Regions from separate parts of the Streptomyces sp. NPDC001985 genome, predicted to be linked through region 2. Evidence: riboswitches for the same ligand, from Rfam matches in the RefSeq annotation. Region 2 holds a riboswitch; each other region holds the start of a gene.
What was found. A riboswitch is a leader RNA that binds a small molecule or an ion and turns the genes downstream of it on or off. The one in region 2 is predicted to bind cyclic di-AMP.
Positions count from the first base shown of each region.

Region 1: another riboswitch for cyclic di-AMP. It lies ahead of ABT122_RS01280 (M23 family metallopeptidase); the one in region 2 lies ahead of ABT122_RS17770 (C40 family peptidase).
Region 3: another riboswitch for cyclic di-AMP. It lies ahead of ABT122_RS21540 (transglycosylase family protein); the one in region 2 lies ahead of ABT122_RS17770 (C40 family peptidase).

Region 1 is NZ_JBEOYB010000002.1:104,073-111,161, forward strand. Features, by position in the region: gene ABT122_RS01265 (GNAT family N-acetyltransferase) at 1-1,274, opposite strand, end outside; gene ABT122_RS01270 (HPr family phosphocarrier protein) at 1,444-1,725, shown strand; gene ABT122_RS01275 (GntR family transcriptional regulator) at 2,237-2,914, opposite strand; gene ABT122_RS01280 (M23 family metallopeptidase) at 3,207-3,980, opposite strand; cyclic di-AMP (ydaO/yuaA leader) riboswitch at 3,994-4,154, opposite strand; gene ABT122_RS01285 (M16 family metallopeptidase) at 4,364-5,731, opposite strand; gene ABT122_RS01290 (M16 family metallopeptidase) at 5,758-7,089, opposite strand, start outside.
Region 2 is NZ_JBEOYB010000035.1:46,969-54,057, forward strand. Features, by position in the region: gene ABT122_RS17750 (ATP-binding protein) at 1-204, opposite strand, end outside; gene ABT122_RS17755 (polyprenyl synthetase family protein) at 577-1,623, shown strand; gene ABT122_RS17760 (lysophospholipid acyltransferase family protein) at 1,719-2,471, shown strand; gene ABT122_RS17765 (alpha/beta hydrolase) at 2,523-4,121, opposite strand; cyclic di-AMP (ydaO/yuaA leader) riboswitch at 4,609-4,765, shown strand; gene ABT122_RS17770 (C40 family peptidase) at 4,769-5,245, shown strand; gene ABT122_RS17775 (ATP-binding protein) at 5,407-5,838, opposite strand; gene ABT122_RS17780 (helix-turn-helix domain-containing protein) at 6,092-6,949, shown strand; gene ABT122_RS17785 (DUF397 domain-containing protein) at 6,959-7,089, shown strand, end outside.
Region 3 is NZ_JBEOYB010000047.1:38,919-46,007, reverse strand. Features, by position in the region: gene ABT122_RS21550 (cytochrome P450 family protein) at 1-1,047, shown strand, start outside; gene ABT122_RS21545 (transglycosylase family protein) at 1,210-2,241, shown strand; cyclic di-AMP (ydaO/yuaA leader) riboswitch at 2,500-2,674, shown strand; gene ABT122_RS21540 (transglycosylase family protein) at 2,678-3,421, shown strand; gene eno (phosphopyruvate hydratase) at 3,737-5,023, shown strand; gene ABT122_RS21530 (FtsB family cell division protein) at 5,170-5,640, shown strand; gene ABT122_RS21525 (DUF501 domain-containing protein) at 5,745-6,275, shown strand; gene ABT122_RS21520 (Ppx/GppA phosphatase family protein) at 6,306-7,089, shown strand, end outside.

The DNA of each region.
Region 1 (7,089 bases), on a different contig from region 2:
AGGTAGAGCAGGACGACATCGGTGTCCGGGTCCTCGTACCAGTACTGGAGGAAGTCGTTGCCGGAGACGTCCGCCCGGTTCCCGGACGAGATGAAGGTGGACAGCCCCGCCCCGCGGCGGTGCAGCCCCGACAGCAGCGCGATACCGATCGCCCCGGACTGGGTGAAGAGCCCGATCCGTCCCCGCTCCGGCGCCTGCGGCGAGAGCGAGGCGTTGAGCCGTACGGACTCGGCCGTGCTGATGATCCCGAACGAGTTCGGGCCGATGATCCGCATCCCGTACGAGCGGGCCTGGCGGACCAGGTCCCGCTGGCGCGCCCGGCCCTCGACCCCGCTCTCCGCGTAGCCGGCGGAGAGCACCACGAGCCCGCGCACCCCGTGTTCGCCGCAGTCGGCGACCACCTCGGGCACCCGCTCCGCCGGAACCGCGACGACCGCGAGGTCCACGGGTTCCCCCGCGTCGGCCACGGCGTCGGCGACGGACCGGAAGGCGGGCACTCCGTCCACCTCCCGCGTGGTGGCGGGGAAGGCGAGGTTCACGGCGCGGACCCGGCCGGTGTATCCGGCGGCGAGCAGATTGCGCAGCACGGTCCGGCCCAGGCCGCCCGGCTCCCGGCCGGTCCCGATCACCGCGACCGACGCGGGGGCGAGCAGCCGCTGCACGGAGCGGGCCTCGGCCCGCTGCTCCCGGGCGCGCTGCACGGCGAGGGACTTCGCGGTGGGTTCGAGATCGAGGGTGAGATGGACGGAGCCGTCCTCGAAGCTGCGCTTCTGGGTGAATCCGGCGTCCCGGAACACCTTGATCATCTTGGTGTTCGCGGGGAGCACCTCGGCCGCGAACCGCCGGATGCCGCGCTCGCGGGCGACCGCGGCGATGTGTTCGAGGAGGGCGGAGGCCACCCCCCGCCCCTGATGGGCGTCCTGGACGAGAAAGGCGACCTCGGCCCGGTCGGCGGGGGCGCTCGCCGGACGCCCCCGCGCGTCGATCCGGTCGTAGCGGACGGTCGCGATGAACTCGCCGCCCACCGTGACCGCGAGCCCCACCCGGTCCACGTAGTCGTGATGGGTGAACCGGTGGACATCCTTGGCGGAGAGCTGGGGGTAGGGCGCGAAGAAGCGGTAGTACTTGGACTCGTCCGAGACCTGCTCGTAGAAGCTGACCAGCCGCTCGGCGTCCTCGGTGGTGATGGGGCGGATGCGCGCGGTGCCCCCGTCGCGCAGCACCACGTCCGCTTCCCAGTGATCGGGGTAGGTCTGCTCCGGCCGCGTGTGCATGCCGAAAGCGTACGGCGCGCTCCCGCCGGGCGGGGGTTCACGGGGGCGGGGAGGGCCGTCGGGACCGGGTGCCGGGGCCGGGTGGCCCGCCGTTCCGGGACCTGCGGCAGTCGATCTTCATACCATGGCACACTGGTCTAGACAACCGATTTCATTGAAGGGCAACACCATGGCTGAGCGCCGCGTCCATGTCGGCTGGGCCGAGGGCCTTCACGCCCGACCCGCCTCCATCTTCGTCCGGGCCGCATCGGCTTCCGGCGTCCCGGTCACGATCGCCAAGGCCGACGGCAACGCGGTCAACGCCGCCTCCATGCTCGCGGTGCTGGGCCTGGGCGCCCAGGGCGGCGAGGAGATCGTGCTCGCGTCCGACGCGGAGGGCGCGGAAGCCGCCCTGGACCGGCTGGCCAAGCTGGTGGCCGAGGGGCTGGAAGAGCTTCCGGAGACGGTCTGACCCGATAGCGCGGGCAGTGTGGCCGGGGAACCCCCGACGGGGACTCCCCGGCCATCGCCGTTCCCGGCCCCGCGCCTTGCCGGATGCGCGGCCCACGACCGTCTCGGCCGACGCGGCCGGCTTCCGAGCCGTACACCCGGACGAACACCGGGCACTGAACACCGGACACCGGGCCCCGGGACCGCATGTCCGGATGACCACCCGGCAGGAGTCCGGCCCGCACGGCACGGAATCCGGGCACACCACCGCACCGTCGCACAGCCGGGCGCCGGGAGGGCACCCCGCCCGCCGAATCCGGGAGCACCGGGCACGGCGTTCCCTGAGCGGCCCGCCGGAGAGCCGTGACGGGCCGTCGCACCCCTCCGCCGGGGTATGTCGTGTGGATCTCGCTGGGCTCGCGCGCCCCGGCACCGCACCTCGCCGCGGTGTCGTCCGTCACCCCTGCCCGCCCCGCAGTGACCCCATCCTCCGCCTCGCGCCGCACGGCACCGGACCCAGCCCCACTCAGTCCCTAGTTCCGGACGCGCGCCGTCGTCACGGATCGGTGCGCCGGGCGAGCCGGTTCCGCGCTCCGCAGCCGGTGCGCCCCGGCGGTGCGCTCGGCGTGCAGCGCGGTGAGCGCCCGCGCCCGCTCCGCGTCCCCGCGCGCCACCGCGTCCACGATCGCCCCGTACTCGGCCCAGGACGCCGCGGGCTCGGCCGGCGGCTGCACCGCGTACATCCAGGCGATCTTGTGCCGGAGCTGGGTGAGCAGCGCGATCAGCCCCGGGCTCCCGGAGGCCCCGGCCAGGGTCTCGTGGAACCAGCCGGCGAGGGCCCGCAGGTCCTGGCTCTGCCCCCGGCGGGCCCGCTCCTGGCCGAGGCGGACCAGGCCGCGCAGCACCTTGAGGTGTGCCTCGGTGCGCCGCCGGGCGGCGCGGGCCGCGCCCAGCGGCTCCAGCAGCGCCCTGACCTCCAGCAGATCGGCGGCCTCCTGCTCGGTGGGCTCGGCGACCTGGGCACCGGCGTGTCTGCGGATGACGACAAAGCCCTCGGACTCCAGGGTGCGCAGGGCCTCGCGCACCGGGATGCGGGAGACTCCGTAGCGGCGGGCGAGCTGCTCCTCCGCGAGCCGGCCGCCGCGCGGGAACACCCCGGAGACGATGTCGTCGCGGAGCGCCGTGCCTACCGAGTGCGCGGGAACGCGCATCACCGAACCTCCGCCTTCATCCGCTCACTCCGCGTGGAACGCAGCCGGTCTGACGTCTGTTCGGCGACTCTATTGCAGCGGCCCCCGTTTTCCGATGGCCTCTCGACGGCCGGGGATTCCTTCCGGCCGCCACCCCGGCCGCCACCCGGCCGCAGCCCCGGACCGGGCGGCGGCACGCCGAAGGCCCCGGCGCGCTGCCGCCGGGGCCTTCGGTGGGATGACGGTGCGGGCCGGCCGCGCTCCGGGGGCGCCGGGCGTCCGACGGGACGCCGCCGGGCCCGGCGCGGTGGTGTCAGAGGGAGACTCCGTGGGCGCGCAGATAGGCGACCGGGTCGATGTCGGAGCCGTAGTCGGCGCCGCCTCTGGCCTCGAAGTGGAGGTGGGGCCCGGTGGAGTTGCCCGTGGAGCCCGCGAGGCCGATCTGCTGGCCCGCCACGACGCTCTGGCCCGCCGTGACACCGATGGACGCCAGATGGCCGTACTGGGTGTAGGAGCCGTCGTTCATCCTGATGACGACGTTGTTGCCATAGGCGCCGCCCCAGCCCGCCTCCACGACCGTGCCCATGCCGACCGACATCACGGGGGTGCCGTGGGGGGCGTGGAAGTCGATGCCGGAGTGGCTGCCGGAGGACCAGAGGGAGCCGCCGGCGCGGTAGCCGGTGGAGACATGGGAACCGGCGACGGGGGACTGGAAGGTGTTGAGCCGGCGGCGCTCTGCCTCACGGGCGGCGCGCTCCTCGGCCGCACGGGCCTCACGGGCCCGCTCGTCGGCCCTGCGCTGGGCCTCCTCGGCGGCCTGGACCCGGGCGACGGCCGCGGACTTCTGGGTGGCCGCCTGGTCGGCGACCTCGTCGGCGAGGGAGTCCGCGTCGGCGTCGGCGCTGATGATCATCAGCGATCCGGTGTCCTCCAGGGACGGCGCGCCCGATCCGGCGGCGTGGGCCGGGGCGGCGAGGGTTCCGCAGACTCCGGTGGTGGCGAGGGTGGCGACACCGGCGATGCTCGCGCTTCTGCGCGTCATCCGGCCAGGCGCACGGTGTTTCCCGGTGGGGCGGGTCAACGCCATGGAGAGGCTGGTCCTTTCCTTCCTTCTCGCCTACCGGGTTAGCTGACGGGTTCGGAGCAGGAAGGTCTCCTACGGGCCCCTCCGCATGGCGGCGAAGGCGCTCGATTCACCCCTGGGACGGTGGGTCCCCGGTTCCCCGGACTCGCGCCCTGGGGGATTCGGCGATGGCTGCCCGTGCCACGGGTGCGGCGTCGTGCGGGCGAACAGCCGGACCGACGCTAAGCGCGGGATCTTCCCTCCGCCAAACAAAGAGCTGCTTTTGTTGCACATGCCACAGCCCAGAAAGGCATCTTCCCCATGACAAACGATCAAAAGGGACATATGGCAGCCAGATGAGGGAACCCCGGCACCCGTGGCCGCCGGGGTTCCCTCATCCGTCCCGATCAGCCGGTGACGACGGTCACTTCACCGATACCGAGGGCCTTGACGGGCTCCGCGATCTGCGCGGCGTCCCCCACCAGGACCGTGACCAGCCGGTCCTGCGGGAAGGCGTTGACCACCGCGACCGTCGCCTCCACCGTGCCGGTCTCGGCCAGCCGGACGTAGAGCTGGGCCTGGTAGTCGTCGGGGAGGTGCTGCTCGACCTGGTCGGCCAGCGTGCCCGCGACGGAGGCGGCCATCTCGTACTTCAGCGGGGCGACGCCCACCAGGTTCTGCACCGCCACATCCCGCTCGGCGTCGGTGAGCCCGCCGGCCGCCAGGGTCCGCAGCACCTTCCACAGATCGTCGAGGGCCGGGCCGGTGTTGGGGGTGTCCACCGAGCCGCTGATGGCGAGCAGGGAGACGCCCGAGCCGTCCGGGGCGGAGCGCAGCACCTGGCCGAAGGCGCGCACACCGTAGGTGTAGCCCTTCTCCTCGCGGAGCACCCGGTCGAGCCGGGAGGTCAGCGTGCCGCCGAGGCAGTAGGTGCCGAGCACCTGGGCGGGCCAGACCCGGTCGTGGCGGTCCGCGCCGACCCGTCCGATCAGCACCTGGGTCTGGACCGCGCCGGGGCGGTCCACGACGACCACCCGGCCGGTGTCGTCGGCGGTGACCGCCGGCACGGGGCGCAGGTCCGCGGTGTCGCCCGTCCACTCGCCGAGGGTCTCGGCGAGCACGGCGTCGACATCGACCTCGGCGAGATCGCCGACGATCACCGCGGTGGCGGTGGCGGGGCGGACATGCGCCTCGTAGAAGGCGCGCACGGCCGCCGCGTCGATCCGGGCGACGGTCTCCTCGGTGCCCTGGCGCGGACGGGACATCCGCAGGGACTCCGGGAAGAGCTGCCGGTACAGCTCCTTGGCGGCCCGGCGGCCCGGGTTGGCCGTCTCGTGCGGGATCTCGTCCAGCCGGTTGCGCACCAGCCGCTCGATCTCGGTGTCGAGGAACGCGGGGGCCCGCAGGGCCTCGGCCACCAGCCCGAGCGCCTTGGGCAGCCGGGAGACCGGGACCTCCAGCGAGACCCGGACACCGGGGTGGTCGGCGTGTGCGTCGAGCGTGGCGCCGCACCGCTCCAGCTCGGCGGCGAACTCCTCGGCGGAGCGCTTGTCGGTGCCCTCCGAGAGCGCCCGCGCCATGATCGTGGCAATGCCGTCGAGGCCCTCGGGCTCGGCGTCGAGCGGCGCGTCGAGGGAGACCTCGACCGCCACGACCTGCTGTCCGGGGCGGTGACAGCGCAGCACGGTCAGGCCGTTGTCCAGGGTGCCGCGGTCGGGGGCGGGGAACGCCCAGGGCCTGGCCTCCCCGGCCTGCGGCTGCGGGTGGAACTCCATGGTGGTCAGCGGCTCGGCGGCGTCGGTCACTGGCGCGCCCCTTCTTCGTCGTCGCTCTGCTCGGTCGTGTCGGACGGGTCGTCGGCATCGGCGTCGGCGGCCACCGGCTCGTACACCAGCACCGCCCGGTTGTCGGGGCGCAGCCGGGCCGCGGCGACCGCGCGCACCTCGTCGGCGGTGATGTCGAGGACCCGGTCGACGGCGGTCAGCGCCAGCTGCGGGTCCCCGAAGAGCACCGCGTACCGGCAGAGTTCGTCGGCGCGGCCCGCGACGGTGGAGAGGCGGTCCAGCCACTCGCGCTCCAGCTGGGCCTGGGCGCGCTCCATCTCCTCGGGGGTCGGGCCCTCATCGGCGAACCGGGCCAGCTCCTCGTCGACGGCGGTCTCGATCTGCGGGACCTCGACGCCGCCGGAGGTCTTCACGTCCAGCCAGCCCAGCGAGGGGGCCCCGGCGAGCCGCAGCAGCCCGAAGCCGGCCGCGACGGCGGTGCGGTCCCTGCGGACCAGCCGGTTGTGCAGCCGGGAGGACTCGCCGCCGCCGAGCACCGTGAGCGCCAGATCGACGGCGTCGCACTCGCGGGTGCCGTCGTGCGGGAGCCGGTAGGCGGCCATCAGCGCCCGCGCCGGGACGTCCTCCTCCACGACCTCGCGCAGCTGCTCGCCGATGTTCTCCGGGAGGGAGCCGTCGCGCGGGGGCTGCTTGCCGTCGTGGGAGGGGATCGAACCGAAGTACTTCTCGATCCAGGCGAGGGTCCGCTCCGGGTCGATGTCCCCGACAACGGAGAGCACGGCGTTGTTCGGCGCGTAGTACGTACGGAAGAAGGCGCGGGCGTCGTCGAGGGTCGCCGCGTCCAGATCGGCCATGGAGCCGATGGGGGTGTGGTGGTAAGGATGGCCCTCGGGGTAGGAGAGGGCGGTCAGCTTCTCGAAGGCGGTGCCGTACGGGACGTTGTCGTAGCGCTGACGGCGCTCGTTCTTGACGACGTCGCGCTGGTTCTCCATCGACTCGTCGTCGAGCGCGGCGAGGAGGGAGCCCATCCGGTCGGCCTCCAGCCAGAGCGCCAGCTCCAGCTGGTGGGTGGGCATGGTCTCGAAATAATTGGTGCGCTCGAAGCTGGTGGTGCCGTTGAGCGAACCACCGGCGCCCTGCACCAGCTCGAAGTGGCCGTTGCCGTGGACCTGCTTGGAACCCTGGAACATCAGGTGCTCGAAGAGGTGGGCGAGTCCGGTACGGCCCTTGACCTCGTGACGCGAGCCCACGTCGTACCAGAGGCAGACCGCGGCGACCGGCGTCAGATGGTCCTCGGAGAGCACCACGCGCAGGCCATTGGCCAGCCGGTGCTCCGTCGCTGTCAGGCC
Region 2 (7,089 bases):
CAGCTCCACCACACAGGTCTTGTCCCCGGGCACATGCCGGACGACATTGCCGATCAGCTCGTCGACCGCCCGGCAGACGGGCACGATATGCGATTCGAGCCTCCAGTACCGCAGATGCGCCGCGAGAATGCGCCGGATCTGCGGAATCCGCTCGATGGATGCCCGTACCTCCACGACGTACCGGCAGGCGGCCTGAATCTGCATGACCGTGGCTCCTCACCGCGACCGGGTCCTCTCGTCGGCCACAGGGTCCCCGAGTGCGGAGAGTGACCCCTTGTCGCTTTCGGGTCACTGACCAGCGTGACCCGGGGTGGAGCCGTCCGCAACACAGCGCGGTCGGGGCCGGGACGGGACAAGCGCCGGAAAGGATGATCCCTCCCCCACTACCATCGGTGCGGCCCGCGCGAAGCGGCCCGAGAGGAGAGAAGGGACACCGTGACACACACCGACGACACCGGTGCCGGCACCGGCATCGACACCGGTGCCGGTACCGGCGGGACCGGCTCCGGCACCGAGGCCGCCGGCGGCACCGCCACCGGAGCCGCCACCGACGCCGCCGCCCGGACCCGGGAGCGGGTGGCCGGCTACCGGCGCCGGTTCGACGCGCTGTTCGCGGCGTACTTCGACGGACTGCGGGAGTCCCTGGACGCCCCCGGCCTCTCCCGGTTCACCCCGCGCTGTCTGGATCTGCTGCGGGACCACTCCCTGCGGGGCGGGAAGCGGCTGCGGGTGGCGTTTCTGCACGAGGCGGCCCGGCTGGTGACCGATGACGACGTCCCCGGTCTGGACGCCGCCGCGCTCAGTGTCGAGCTGCTGCACACCCACGGACTGGTGCACGACGACCTCATCGACGACTCCCCCGTCCGCCGGGGCGGCCCCTCGGCGTACTACGCGTACCGCGAGGAGTTCCCCGGCCACCCCGGGACCGCCCTCGGACTGACGGTCCTGGCGGGCGATCTCGCCGCCTTCCTCTCGCTGCGGGTGCTGCTCGACGCGGAGCTGCCGTCCACGCTGCGGCAGGCGATGCTCGACGTCCAGGTCCGGGCGGCGTCCGACGCGGTTCTGGGCCAGATCGTCGATCTGGAGCGGGACTTCCCCCCGCTGCCCGGCGAGGACTTCCTGCACACCGTCTCCGAGTACAAGTCCGCCCGCTACTCGATCCTGGCACCGCTGCGGATGGGCCTGATCGCCGCCGGCGCGAACCCGGCCCGCCATGACGCGCGGCTGCGGCGGTACGCGGTGCTGGTGGGGATAGCCGAGCAGATGCGGGACGACTATCTGGACCTCTTCGGCGACGAGGAGACCACGGGCAAGCCCGTCGGGACGGATCTGCGCGACGGGCGCCACACCTACACCGTCCGCGCCCTTCTGGACGGGACCACCGGCGCCGAGCACTCCGCCGTGACCTCGGCCCTGGGCGATCCCCACTGCCCGGCGGAGACCGTCGAACGGCTCCGGGACCTCGCCCGGGCCCGGGGCATCGACGCCGCCCTCCGCTCCCGGACACGGGAGTACGCGCGGGCGGCGTCGGCCGAGGCCGCGTCCTGGCGGCCGTACTGGCGGGAGGACGCGGTGGCCTTCTTCGAGACGCTCCCGCTGTGGGGAGCGGAGCGGACGCGCTGACGGCCCCGGCCCGGGGCGCGGGCCTGCTTGAGTTTCCCCCGCGCCTGGAGGAACGTAGCCCTCGCCCGGATTCACCCCAGCAGGGAGACCCCTCGGTGTTCTACCACGTGCTCAAGTACGTCCTTCTCGGGCCACTGCTGCGCTTGCTGTTCCGGCCCCGGATCGAAGGGCTGGAGCACATCCCCGAGGAGGGCGCGGCCATCGTCGCCGGGAACCATCTCTCCTTCTCCGACCACTTTCTGATGCCCGCGATCCTCAGACGGCGCATCACCTTCCTGGCGAAGGCGGAGTACTTCACCGGCCCGGGGGTCAAGGGCCGGCTGACCGCCGCGTTCTTCCGCAGCGCGGGGCAGATCCCGGTGGACCGCTCCGGCAAGGAGGCGGGGCAGGCGGCGATCCGTGAGGGGCTCGGGGTGCTGAGCGGGGACGAGCTGCTCGGGATCTATCCGGAGGGGACCCGCTCGCACGACGGCCGGCTCTACAAGGGCAAGGTCGGGGTGGCGGTGATGGCGCTCCGGGCCGGGGTGCCGGTGATCCCCTGCGCGATGGTCGGCACCTTCGAGATCCAGCCGCCCGGCCAGACCTGGCCGAAGATCAAGCGGGTGACCGTGCGTTTCGGGGAGCCGCTGGAGTTCTCCCGGTACGCGGGCATGGAGAACGAGAAGGCGGTGATCCGGGCCATCACCGACGAGATCATGTACGCGATCCTCGGGCTCTCGGGACAGGAGTACGTGGACCGGTACGCGGCGGACGTCAAGGCGGAGCTGGAACAGGCGAGGAAGGCCCGCGGCCGGAAGCGGGACGGGGGCCGGGACGGAAGCCGGGAGAGCGCCCGGGACGGGACATGACACAGGGGCCGCCGGTGACGGCGGCCCCTGTCCCGGGTGCGGCGGGGAGGATTACGGCTTCGGCGCGGCGTGCGGCTCGCACGTCACATTGCGGCTGTCCAGGGTCCCGTTGAGGAGATAGGCGTCGACGCGCTGGTTGACACAGGCGTTGACGATCCCGGTGACGCCGTGCGAACCGGCGCCCTTCTCCAGGATCACCCGCGAGCCCTTGAGCCGCTTGTGCAGCTCGTAGGCGCCGGCGACCGGGGTGGCCGCGTCCCGCTCGGCCTGCACGATGAGCACGCCCGGCAGGCCCTTGCCGCTCCTGACGTCCACCGGGGTGTGCTGCTGGGTGGACCAGGTCGCGCACGGCAGGTTCATCCAGGCGTTGGCCCAGGTCATGAAGGGGTAGTCGCGGTGGAGCCGGGTGTTGTCGCGGTCCCACTTCTTCCAGCTGGTGGGCCACTTGGCGTCCGCGCACTCGACAGCCGTGTAGACGGCGTTGCTGTTCTCGGAGCGGATGTTGCCGGCGGTGTCGGAGAGGTCCGGCGACGCGGCGTCGATCAGCGGCCGGGTGTCACCGGCCACGTACTTGCTCCAGAGCCGGGCGACCGGCGCCCAGGAGGAGTCGTAGTAGGGCGCGCCCTGGAAGAAGCCGGTCAGCTCGGCCGGGCCGACGACTCCGCCGAGCGGGGCGCGCTTGGCGTCGGCGCGCAGGGTGAGCCACTGCCGCTCGACCTTCTCGGGGGTGTCACCGAGGCGGTAGGTGGCGTCGTTCGCGGCGATCCAGCTCTTCCAGTCGTCCCAGCGCATCTGGAAGGCGACGTCCTGGTCCAGGTTGGCCTGGTACCAGATCTTCTCCCGTGAGGGATTCACCACACTGTCGACGACCATCCGGCGGACATGGCCGGGGAAGAGGGTCGCGTACACCCCGCCCAGATAGCTGCCGTAGGAGACACCCAGGAAGTTGAGCTTCCGCTCGCCCAGGGCGGCCCGGATGACATCGAGGTCACGGGCGGTGTTGGGGGTGGTCATGTGCGGCAGCATCCAGCCGCTGCGCTCGGCGCAGCCGTCCGCGTACGCGGCGGCGAGTGCGCGCTGGGCGCGCTTGTCGGCCTCGCTGTCGGGGACCGGGTCGGCCTTGGGGGCCTTGACGAACTCCTGCGGGTCGACACAGGAGATGGGGGTGGAGCGGCCGACGCCGCGCGGGTCGAAGCCCACGAAGTCGTACGCCTTGGCGGTGTTCACCCAGAGCGGGTTCTTGCCGGTGACCCGGGTGGGGAAGCGGAGTCCCGAGCCGCCGGGGCCGCCGGGGTTGTAGAGGAGCGCGCCCTGGCGCTCCTCCTTGGTGCCGGTGTTGCCGATGCGGTCGACGGTCAGCTCGATCTGCCGGCCGTTCGGGCGGGCGTAGTCGAGCGGAACCGTCACCGTGCCGCACTGGATGGGCTTGGCGAGTCCCCAGTCGGCGGGACAGTCGGCCCAGTCGATGCCCTGCCGGGCGGCGCGTTCGGCCGCGATCTGGACACCGCGCGCCTCGGACCCCCCTGAGTGCCGGGCCTCGGCCTGGGCGACCGGGGCGGCTATCGCCCCGGCTATGAGCGCGCCCGCCATCAGAGTGCCGGTCGCGCCGAACACCGCTGTACGTCTCACCTGGAACTGCCTCTCTGTCATGGGTACTCCGCGATCCTCGCGGTTGACGTGCTACCGGCAACAGGCCGTACGGCTGTTTCTTTACCGAACCAATAACCGGTGAGCCGAGTACCGGTGAGCGGTACATCCCTCGGTGAACCCCCGGGAACGGACGAATCGGAGCGGTCGGCGGAACCTCGTCAACCGCCATACGGGTGACGGTCGAGCTACTCCTTTTGATGTACTCGCGGCCTCGGCGCCAACTACGGTCGAGTTGCGCATCACCGTGGCCAATCTCTCGGAATGCTCTATTCCGGCCCTGGTGCGGGCATGCTCGGGTGTCGAGGGCCGGACCGTCCGGAGGCCATGTCCACCTGAACGGACCAAGGGTGTTAAAACTCACATAACGCCGTTTCCGCTCGGAATTCCGCCATGTCGTGGGTCAAGATCCCTGGGACGACAAGCCCCCGTCACCTCGGCGGGGCGGTCCGAGCGGACGCCGAGTCCTGCCGCCGCTTCGGATGACTGGTCGATGGAAGTGCTTCGGCAGGAGTGGAGGACCCGAGCAGTACGGGGCAGCCGGAAAGTCCGGACGTCCCTCGGGGTGAAGCCGCGTCACGCGGCCGGGCACCTTCGTCCGCCCGAACCCGACAGGTCATCCTTCACAGGCGGCTGACGAAGGGTTGCGCATGACTGCGCAGACAAACGTCCCGTTTCTGATGAGCCGGGCGGGGGCCGTATCGGCCCTCACCCTCGCCGCCCTCGGCGGTTCGCTGCTCGTGCCGGGCGGCACGAGCGAGGCGCACGCCGCCACGTCCCACGCGGGCAAGGCGCTCAAGGTGGCGGCCTCCAAGAAGGGAGCGCCCTACCGGTACGGAGGAACCGGGCCGTCCCGCTTCGACTGCTCGGGGCTCACGCTCTACTCGTACAAGAGAGCGGGCAAGAAGCTGCCCCGCACCGCCCAGCAGCAGTACAACAAGACCAAGCGCGTGTCGGCCTCCGGGCGCAAGGCCGGGGACCTGGTGTTCTTCCACTCCGGCGGCTACGTCTACCACGTGGGCATCTACGCCGGTAAGGGAAAGATCTGGCACTCGCCCAAGAAGGGGTCCTGGGTGAAGCTGGACAAGATCTGGAGCAAGAGCGTCAAGTACGGCCGGGTGCGCTGACGGACCGGCAGTGAGCCCGTGCGGGCCGCCGGGTGGACCCCCGGCGGCCCGCCACCGGGCCCCGCCGCCCGGCCGGGGAGCCAGGTCGCGGCCACGACCTGGCCTCCCGCGCCGGACGCGGGAGCCCCGACGCCCGGCCTGCCGCGCAGGCCGGGTGCCGCTCAGCCGGACGTCCCGGCCGGCCACGGCAGGGCGATCCAGACCGTCTTCCCGCCCTCCCGGGTGGGTGTGACGCTGAGCCTGCCGCCACTCTCCGCCGTGAGCGCGCGGACGATCACCATCCCCCGGCCGTTGTCCTGCCGCACGGCGGCGGGCAGCCGCTGGGGCCAGCGCGGGTGACTGTCGGTCACCCCGATGCGCAGCCTCTCGTCCCGCTCCAGCTCCAGGTCCACCGTGAAGGTGGGCGACTGGCCGAAGGTGTGCTGGACCGCATTGGTCACCAGCTCCGAGACGATCAGCCGGATCGTCTCCACGGCCGCGCCCCCGGCCGGCAGGCCCCACTCGGAGACGACGTCGGCGACGAATGTCCGTGCCACGGAGACCGAAGCGGGATCGCTCGGCAGGGTGACGGAGGCTTCCTGAAGGTCTGCCATGGCGACGCTGTCCCTTTCCCACCGCGGCCGGGCTCCGAACTCGAAGCGGAGGGATTGCGCGGGCGGCCACGGATTGCGCTGATCGCCAGAGTGCCACTCATCCCCTCCCCAGAAGGGGCGATCCCCCAAGATATGCATATATCTGTCGCTCGATGCGGTGAACTCTGCGACGAAGGACCGGATTTGGCGGCTCCACCCACTTGGATCGCGGGCGAACCGACAGCGTTCGACGGATCGACGGAAGGAAGCCCCGATGCGCCACGGTCCGGCGGTGCGCCGCCGCAGGCTCGGCGAGGAACTCCGCAGAGCGCGGGTGGCCGCCCGGCTCACCAGCCGCGGCGCGGCGGAACTGGCCGGCTGGCACCAGTCGAAGGTGAGCCGGATCGAGACCGGCGCCAGCGGGGTGAAGGCGGGCGATGTGCGGCTGCTGCTCGATCTGTACCGGGTCGCCGACCCCGGCCCCCGGCTGCTGCTGGAGACCCTGGCGGACGCCGCGGACGGCGGCGGGGACGGCTGGTGGCACGCCTACCGGTCGCTGCTGCCCGCCGAGTACCGCGACTTCATCAGCCTGGAGTCGCAGGCGCGCGCCGTGCGCACGGTGGAGACCTCGGCGGTGCCGGGGCTGCTCCAGACCGCCGAGTACGCCCGGGCGGTGACCCGGGCGACGCTCGCGGATCTCCCCGACGCGACCGTCGACTCGCTCGCGGAGGTGCGGATCGCCCGCCAGGAGGTGCTGCGCGGCCCCAGGCCGCCCGCGCTGAGTGTGGTGCTCGACGAGGCGGTGCTGCGGCGCGAGGTGGGCGGCCCCGGGGTGATGCGGGCGCAACTGCGGGCGCTGGCCGCGGCGTCGGAGCTGCCCTGTGTACGGCTCCAGGTGGTGCCGTTCTCCGCCGGCGGATACGCGGGGCAGACGGGATCTTTCGTTATCTTCTCGTTTCCGAGCACCTCTGATCTGGATGTGGTCATTCTTGACCACTTGACGCGTAGCGTCTCGCTGGAGCGGGCAGAGGATCTCGCGGTGTACAGCGCCGCCTTCGCGACGATGCAGAGGCGCGCGCTCCCACCGGTCGAATCCCTGGATCTGATCGCCGCCCTGGCAGGCGGCGCCTAGGAGGGCCTCATGCGTGAACACCCCGTGCCCGAAGGTCTGGTGTGGCGGCGGAGCAGCCGCAGCACGGCGAAGAACAACTGCGTCGAGGCGGCCCTGCTGGCGCCGGACGGCATCCTGGCCGTACGGGACTCCAAGGACAC
Region 3 (7,089 bases), on a different contig from region 2:
CACGCCAGGGGGAAGACGGGGATTCCCGGGGAGCGCAAGGCCGAGCTGATGACCCATCTGCTCAATATCGACCCGCCCGACCACACCCGGCTGCGGCGGCTGGTCTCCAAGGCGTTCACCCCGCGCACGGTCGCCGAGTTCGCCCCCCGCGTCCAGGAGCTGACCGACCGCTTCATCGACGGCTTCATCGAGCGCGGCGAGGCGGATCTCATCCACGAGTTCGCCTTCCCGCTCCCCATCCACGCCATCTGCGATCTGCTCGGTGTGCCCCGCGAGGACCAGGACGACTTCCGCGACTGGGCCGGCATGATGATCCGTCACGGCGGCGGTCCGCGCGGCGGGGTCGCCCGCTCGGTGAAGAAGATCCGCGGCTATCTCGTCGAGCTGATCCACCGCAAGCGCGAGAACCCCGGGGACGATCTGATCTCCGGTCTGATCCGGGCGAGCGACCACGGCGAGCACCTCACCGAGAACGAGGCCGCCGCGATGGCCTTCATCCTGCTCTTCGCGGGGTTCGAGACCACCGTCAATCTGATCGGCAACGGCGCCTACGCCCTGCTGACCCACCCCGAGCAGCGCGAGCGGCTCCAGACGTCCCTGGCGGCGGGCGAGACCGGTCTGCTGGCGACCGGTGTGGAGGAGCTGCTGCGCTACGACGGGCCGGTGGAGATGGCCACCTGGCGGTTCGCCACCGAGCCGCTGGTGATCGGGGACCAGGAGATCGGAACGGGCGATCCGGTGCTCGTGGTGCTGGCCGCGGCCGACCGCGATCCGGAACGATTCTCCGAACCGGACGTACTCGACCTTTCCCGGCGTGACAACCAGCATCTGGGGTACGGGCACGGCATCCACTACTGCCTCGGGGCCCCACTGGCCCGGCTGGAGGGCCAGACCGCACTCGCGACCCTGCTCAGAAGGCTGCCGGACCTTCGGCTCGCCGCCGATCCGGCCGATTTGCGCTGGCGCGGAGGGCTGATTATGCGTGGATTGCGCACCCTGCCGGTGCGGTTCACCCCGGGGTCGATTGACGGAGCGTCAGAACTGTGACTTTTGTGTGATCTTCCCTGCACCGACTTGTGACGCGTGTTCGACTGCCGCTACGTTCACCCCCGTCTCTCAAGCAGTCAGGCGAAAGGCAACCGCATGCTCTCCGGGAATGGTCGACATCGCCGACCCCGTCAGGCTCCGGCTCTCGTTGTCGCGGCAGGGGTGACGGGATCGGCCATCGCGATTCCGCTCCTCGGCGCGGGCTCCGCGACCGCGGCCGAGACCACCACGTGGGACCGGGTCGCGGAGTGCGAGAGCGGCGGCATCTGGAGCGCCGACACCGGCAACGGCTACTACGGCGGACTCCAGTTCTCCCAGCGGACCTGGGAGGCCTTCGGCGGTACGGAGTACGCCTCCCGCGCCGATCTCGCCAGCCGCTCCCAGCAGATAGCCGTGGCCGAAAAGGTGCTCGCGGCCGAGGGCGCCAAGGCCTGGTCCGCCTGTGCCGCGATGGCCGGGCTCATCCCCGGCGGCAAGGACGGCGCGGAGAAGGACGGCGCGACGGCCTCGCCGTCCCCCGAGCCCTCCGCGAGCGCGTCCGAACCGTCCGGGCGCTCCGGCGGGAAGTCCGGCACCCCCGAGCCCGGACAGACCCAGGGCGTGGGCTCCGGCGCCGACAGATCCGCCGGTACGGGTCCGGGGGCCCGCGGCCCCGCCAAGAGCGCCGCCCCGGAGAAGAAGGCGGAGAAGGGCGCGGAGCAGGACGCCGGCTCCGGTTCCGCGGGCAAGGGCAGGCACCGGGGCGAGGCCGCCGAGGAGAAGCGGGCCGAGGCGGGCCGGCCCGGCACGGGCGAATCCACCGGGACCGGGACCGGAACCACCGGGCCCGGCGCCACTCCGCCGGACAAGCTCGACCATGAGCCCAAAACGGGTGATTCACCCGCTTCGGAGGAGACGGCGAAGGGGCGGGAGGCCGATCCCGGCCACATCTCGCGCGGTGACGGCTCCGCCCGGGACGGGATCGCCGCCCCGGGTGCCGGTGAGGGCGGGAAGGCGGCCGACGGCGCCGGGGCGGACGCCCCGGACGGCGCCTACACCGTGCGCCCCGGCGACAGCCTCTGGGCCATCGCCCAGGCGCGGAAGCTGGAGGGCGGCTGGAACGCCCTGTACGAGGGGAACCGCGAGGCCGTCGGCGACGACCCGGACCTGATCCACCCCGGCCAGAGCCTCGACCTCACGGCGGAACGCGGGTAGTTAGGGCTCCTTTGTCCGGGTCTGGGGAAATGAGACAAGGGTCTCTTCGTCCCAACTCCTCAACCCGGCCAACCGGAATCACGCATTCCATGCCCGACCTGCGAAAACGTCTCCTTCCGGAGTGGCAGGATGGGCGATTTCTCCCCGATGTTCTCTCTTGGACATCGGGGAGAGCTGTGTCTACGGTCTGAACCGCTCGCCACCGCGGGCACCAACGACCGTCACGCCGAATCCTGCCGCCGGTCGGGGGGAACAGTCGACGCGAGAGCGCCGAAGGCAGGAGCGGGGGACCCAAGGTAAGTGCCGGGCCCCGGCCGCTGAGGACAGCGGCCGGTACCGGCTAGGGGTGAAGCCGCGCGCTAGGACGCGCGGCCGGGCAACTCATCTGGCCCGAACCCGACAGCTCACCTCGTAGGCGTCGGTGAGGAGTAACTCCATGCTGTTTTCCGGCAAGGGCAAGCACCGCCGCCCCTCCAAGGCCACCCGTATCGTCACGCTCGCCGGTGTGACCGGTGCCGCTGTCGCGGCCCCGCTGATCGGCGCCTCCTCCGCCTCCGCCGCGACCGCGGCCGAGTGGGACAAGGTCGCCCAGTGCGAGTCCGGCGGCAACTGGTCCATCAACACCGGCAACGGTTACTACGGCGGCCTCCAGTTCTCGGCCTCCACCTGGGCCGCGTACGGCGGTACCGCCTTCGCCCCCACCGCCGACCAGGCCAGCAAGGCGCAGCAGATCCAGACCGCCGAGAAGGTCCTCGCGGGCCAGGGCAAGGGTGCCTGGCCGAGCTGTGGCGTGGGCCTCTCCAACGCCTCGTACACCGGTGGCGGCTCGGACTCGGGCACCACCCAGAAGGCCGCGCCGAAGGCCGAGCAGCCCAAGGCCGCGACCCCGGCGCCGCGGCAGCAGACCCAGGAGCCGCAGCGCTCCGAGGTCCCGACGACCCGCTCCGAGCGCCCGTCGGCCGCCCCGGCCCCGCAGCAGCAGCAGTCGGCGCCGGCCGCGAAGCCGCAGGGCTTCCAGAAGGGCGACGGCGAGTACAAGGTCAAGACCGGCGACACCCTGAGCATCATCGCCGACGCCGAGAAGGTCGACGGCGGCTGGGAGAAGCTCTACGAGCTGAACAAGGACATCGTCAGTGACGCCGATGTCATCTACCCGGGCCAGCAGCTCGACCTGAGCTGACCCGAGGCGGGCTCCCCCGGCTCCGGGAGCCGGCCCCCCGGCCGCACCCCCCTCCGGGGGCCGGCCCCCGATGGACCACCCCGGTCCGGCGCGCTTCCCCCCGATCGCGCCGGACCGGGGTTTCCTCTGTCCCCTCTCCTCTCCTCTTTCTTTTCTCTCCCCTTGTCTGTCGCGATCCGGCCGGGCGGTTCTGTTACCGATCGGTAGGTTCGTCCCAGGGGGCGGGCATCCGACGGACGACACCCGGCCGCCGGTTAGGCTCTTGTCGCAAGGCCAATGAGACCCTGCACATCACGCGTCACATCCCAGAAGGAGATGCTCGTGCCGTCCATCGACGTCGTCGTAGCCCGGGAAATCCTGGACTCCCGAGGCAATCCCACGGTCGAGGTCGAGGTTGGCCTCGACGACGGCAGCACCGGCCGTGCTGCTGTCCCGTCCGGCGCCTCCACCGGTGCCTTCGAAGCCCTTGAGCTTCGCGACGGCGACCAGAACCGTTACCAGGGCAAGGGTGTCGAGAAGGCCGTCCTCGCCGTCATCGAGCAGATCGGCCCCGAGCTGGTCGGCTACGACGCCACCGAGCAGCGCCTGATCGACCAGGCCATGTTCGACCTGGACGCCACCCCGGACAAGTCCTCGCTCGGCGCCAACGCCATCCTCGGCGTCTCGCTCGCCGTGGCGCACGCCGCCTCCGAGGCGTCCGACCTGCCGCTCTTCCGCTACCTCGGCGGCCCGAACGCGCACCTGCTGCCCGTTCCGATGATGAACATCCTGAACGGCGGCTCGCACGCCGACTCCAATGTGGACATCCAGGAATTCATGATCGCCCCGATCGGCGCGGAGTCCTTCTCCGAGGCGCTGCGCTGGGGCACCGAGGTCTACCACACCCTCAAGAAGGTCCTGAAGCAGAAGGGCCTCTCCACCGGCCTCGGCGACGAGGGCGGCTTCGCGCCGAACCTCGACTCCAACCGCGCCGCGCTGGACCTGATCCTTGAGGCCATCAAGGAAGCCGGCTACGCCCCCGGCCGGGACATCGCGCTCGCCCTCGACGTCGCCGCCTCCGAGTTCTACAAGGACGGCGTCTACGAGTTCGAGGGCAAGTCCCTCTCGGCCGCCGAGCTGACCGAGTACTACGAGGAGCTGGTGGCGGCCTACCCGCTCGTCTCCATCGAGGACCCGCTCTTCGAGGACGACTGGGCCGGCTGGAAGGTCCTCACCGACAAGCTGGGCACCAAGGTCCAGATCGTCGGCGACGACCTCTTCGTCACCAACCCCGAGCGTCTCGCCCGCGGCATCGACGAGGGCTCCGCCAACGCGCTGCTGGTCAAGGTCAACCAGATCGGCTCGCTGACCGAGACCCTGGACGCCGTGGAGCTGGCCCAGCGCAGCGGCTTCAAGTGCATGATGTCCCACCGCTCCGGCGAGACCGAGGACGTCACCATCGCCGACCTGGCCGTCGCCACCAACTGCGGCCAGATCAAGACCGGCGCCCCGGCGCGCTCCGAGCGCGTCGCCAAGTACAACCAGCTGCTGCGCATCGAGGAGATCCTCGACGACGCCGCGGTGTACGCGGGCCGGAGCGCGTTCCCCCGCTTCAAGGGCTGACACCACCCGGCCGACGGGTCCGGCCCCCGGGCCCGCCCCGTCGGTCGGCCGGTCCTCCGCACGTCCCCGGCCCCGGTCCCGTACCGTGTCCGGGGACGTACGCGTGTACGCGAGGGAACGCACCGGAGCAGGGGAGGCGGAACGACATGGCCGGGAAGGACCGGGACCGGTTCTCCACCGCGACCAGGCTGAGGCTGCTCGGCGAGCAGACCGCCGCCCGTGTCTACCGCTCCCAGACCCGGCGCCAGGCCCGCCGCTCCCGGCTCACCGGCCGGGCGGCGTTCCTCGCGCTCGTGGTCTGCTCCCTGGTGGTCGCCCTCGCGTACCCGATGCGGCAGTACGTCTCCCAGCGCGGGGACATGGCGGAGCAGCGCGAGCGGCTGGCGGAGGCGTCGGACCAGGTCGAGCGGCTCCGGGACGAGAAGGCGCGGCTCCAGGACGAGATGTACGTCCGGCGCCTCGCCCGGGAGCATCTGCACTATGTGATGCCCGGCGAGACCGGATACACGATGATCGACCCGGAGGCCGCACAGCAGCGGCGCGACCGGGACGGTTCGGACGACCGCGCCTGGTACTCCCATGTCTGGGAGGGCGTGGACAGCGCCGACCGCAACTGAGACCCCCCGCCGGTACGCCGTCCGTACCGGCAGCACGCGGGCGGCACGGCACCCACACCGCCGTACCGCCGGCCGAGACAGCGAAACGCAGAGCCAAGGCAGGCATGGAAACCCCTCCTCCCCACACCGACCCGACCGAGCCCACCGACGCCGACATCGCGGCCTTCAAGGAACAGCTCGGCCGCCCGCCGCGCGGGCTGCGCACCATCGCGCACCGCTGCCCGTGCGGGCTGCCGGATGTCGTCGAGACCGCGCCCCGGCTGCCCGACGGCACCCCCTTCCCCACGCTGTACTACCTGACGTGCCCGCGCGCCGCGTCGGCGATCGGCACGCTGGAGGCGAACGGTGTGATGAAGGAGATGACCGAGCGCCTGGCGTCGGACCCCGAGCTGGCGGCGGCCTACCGGGCCGCGCACGAGGACTACATCGCGCGCCGCGACGCGATCGAGGTGCTCCAGGGCTTCCCCAGCGCCGGCGGCATGCCGGACCGGGTGAAGTGCCTCCATGTCCTGGTGGGCCACTCGCTGGCGGCCGGACCCGGGGTCAATCCGCTCGGGGACGAGGCCCTCGCGATGCTGCCGGAGTGGTGGCGCAAGGGACCGTGCGTCTCCCCGTGCGCCCCCGCTGAAGCCTGACCCCTCATCCCTTCCTCCCCAGGAGCGCGCATGACCCGGGTGGCCGCCATCGACTGCGGTACCAACTCCATCCGTCTGCTGATCGCGGACGCGGACCCCGCCACGGGGTCCCTGGTGGACCTCGACCGGCGGATGACCATCGTCCGTCTCGGCCAGGGCGTCGACCGCACGGGCCGGCTGGCTCCCGAGGCGCTGGAGCGGACCTTCGCGGCGTGCCGCGAGTACGCGGCGGCGATCAAGGAGCACGGCGCGGAGACGGTCCGCTTCGTCGCCACCTCCGCCTCCCGGGACGCGGAGAACCGCGACGAGTTCGTCGGCGGGGTGCTGGAGATCCTCGGGGTCGAGCCCGAGGTGATCAGCGGTGACCAGGAGGCGGAGTTCTCCTTCACCGGCGCGACGAAGGAGCTGCCGGGCGAGGAGGAGCGGCTGGTCGTCGACATCGGCGGCGGGTCGACGGAGTTCGTCATAGGGCGGGGGCGGGTGGAGGCGGCCCGCTCCGTCGACATCGGGTGTGTCCGGCTGACCGAGCGCCACATCCGCAGCGACCCGCCCACGGCCGCGGAGCTGGCCGCCGTCCGCGCCGACGCGGAGACGGCCCTCGACCTCGCGTCGGAGACCGTCCCCCTGACGGGCGCCCGCACCCTGGTGGGCCTGGCGGGCACGGTGACCACGATCGCCGGGATCGCGCTGGGCCTGGAGGAGTACGACTCCGGGGCGATCCACCACGCCCGCGTCCCGCACGCGCGGGTCGCCGAGATCACCCGCACTCTCGCGGAGTCCACCCACGCCGAACGCGCGGCGATCCCCGTGATGC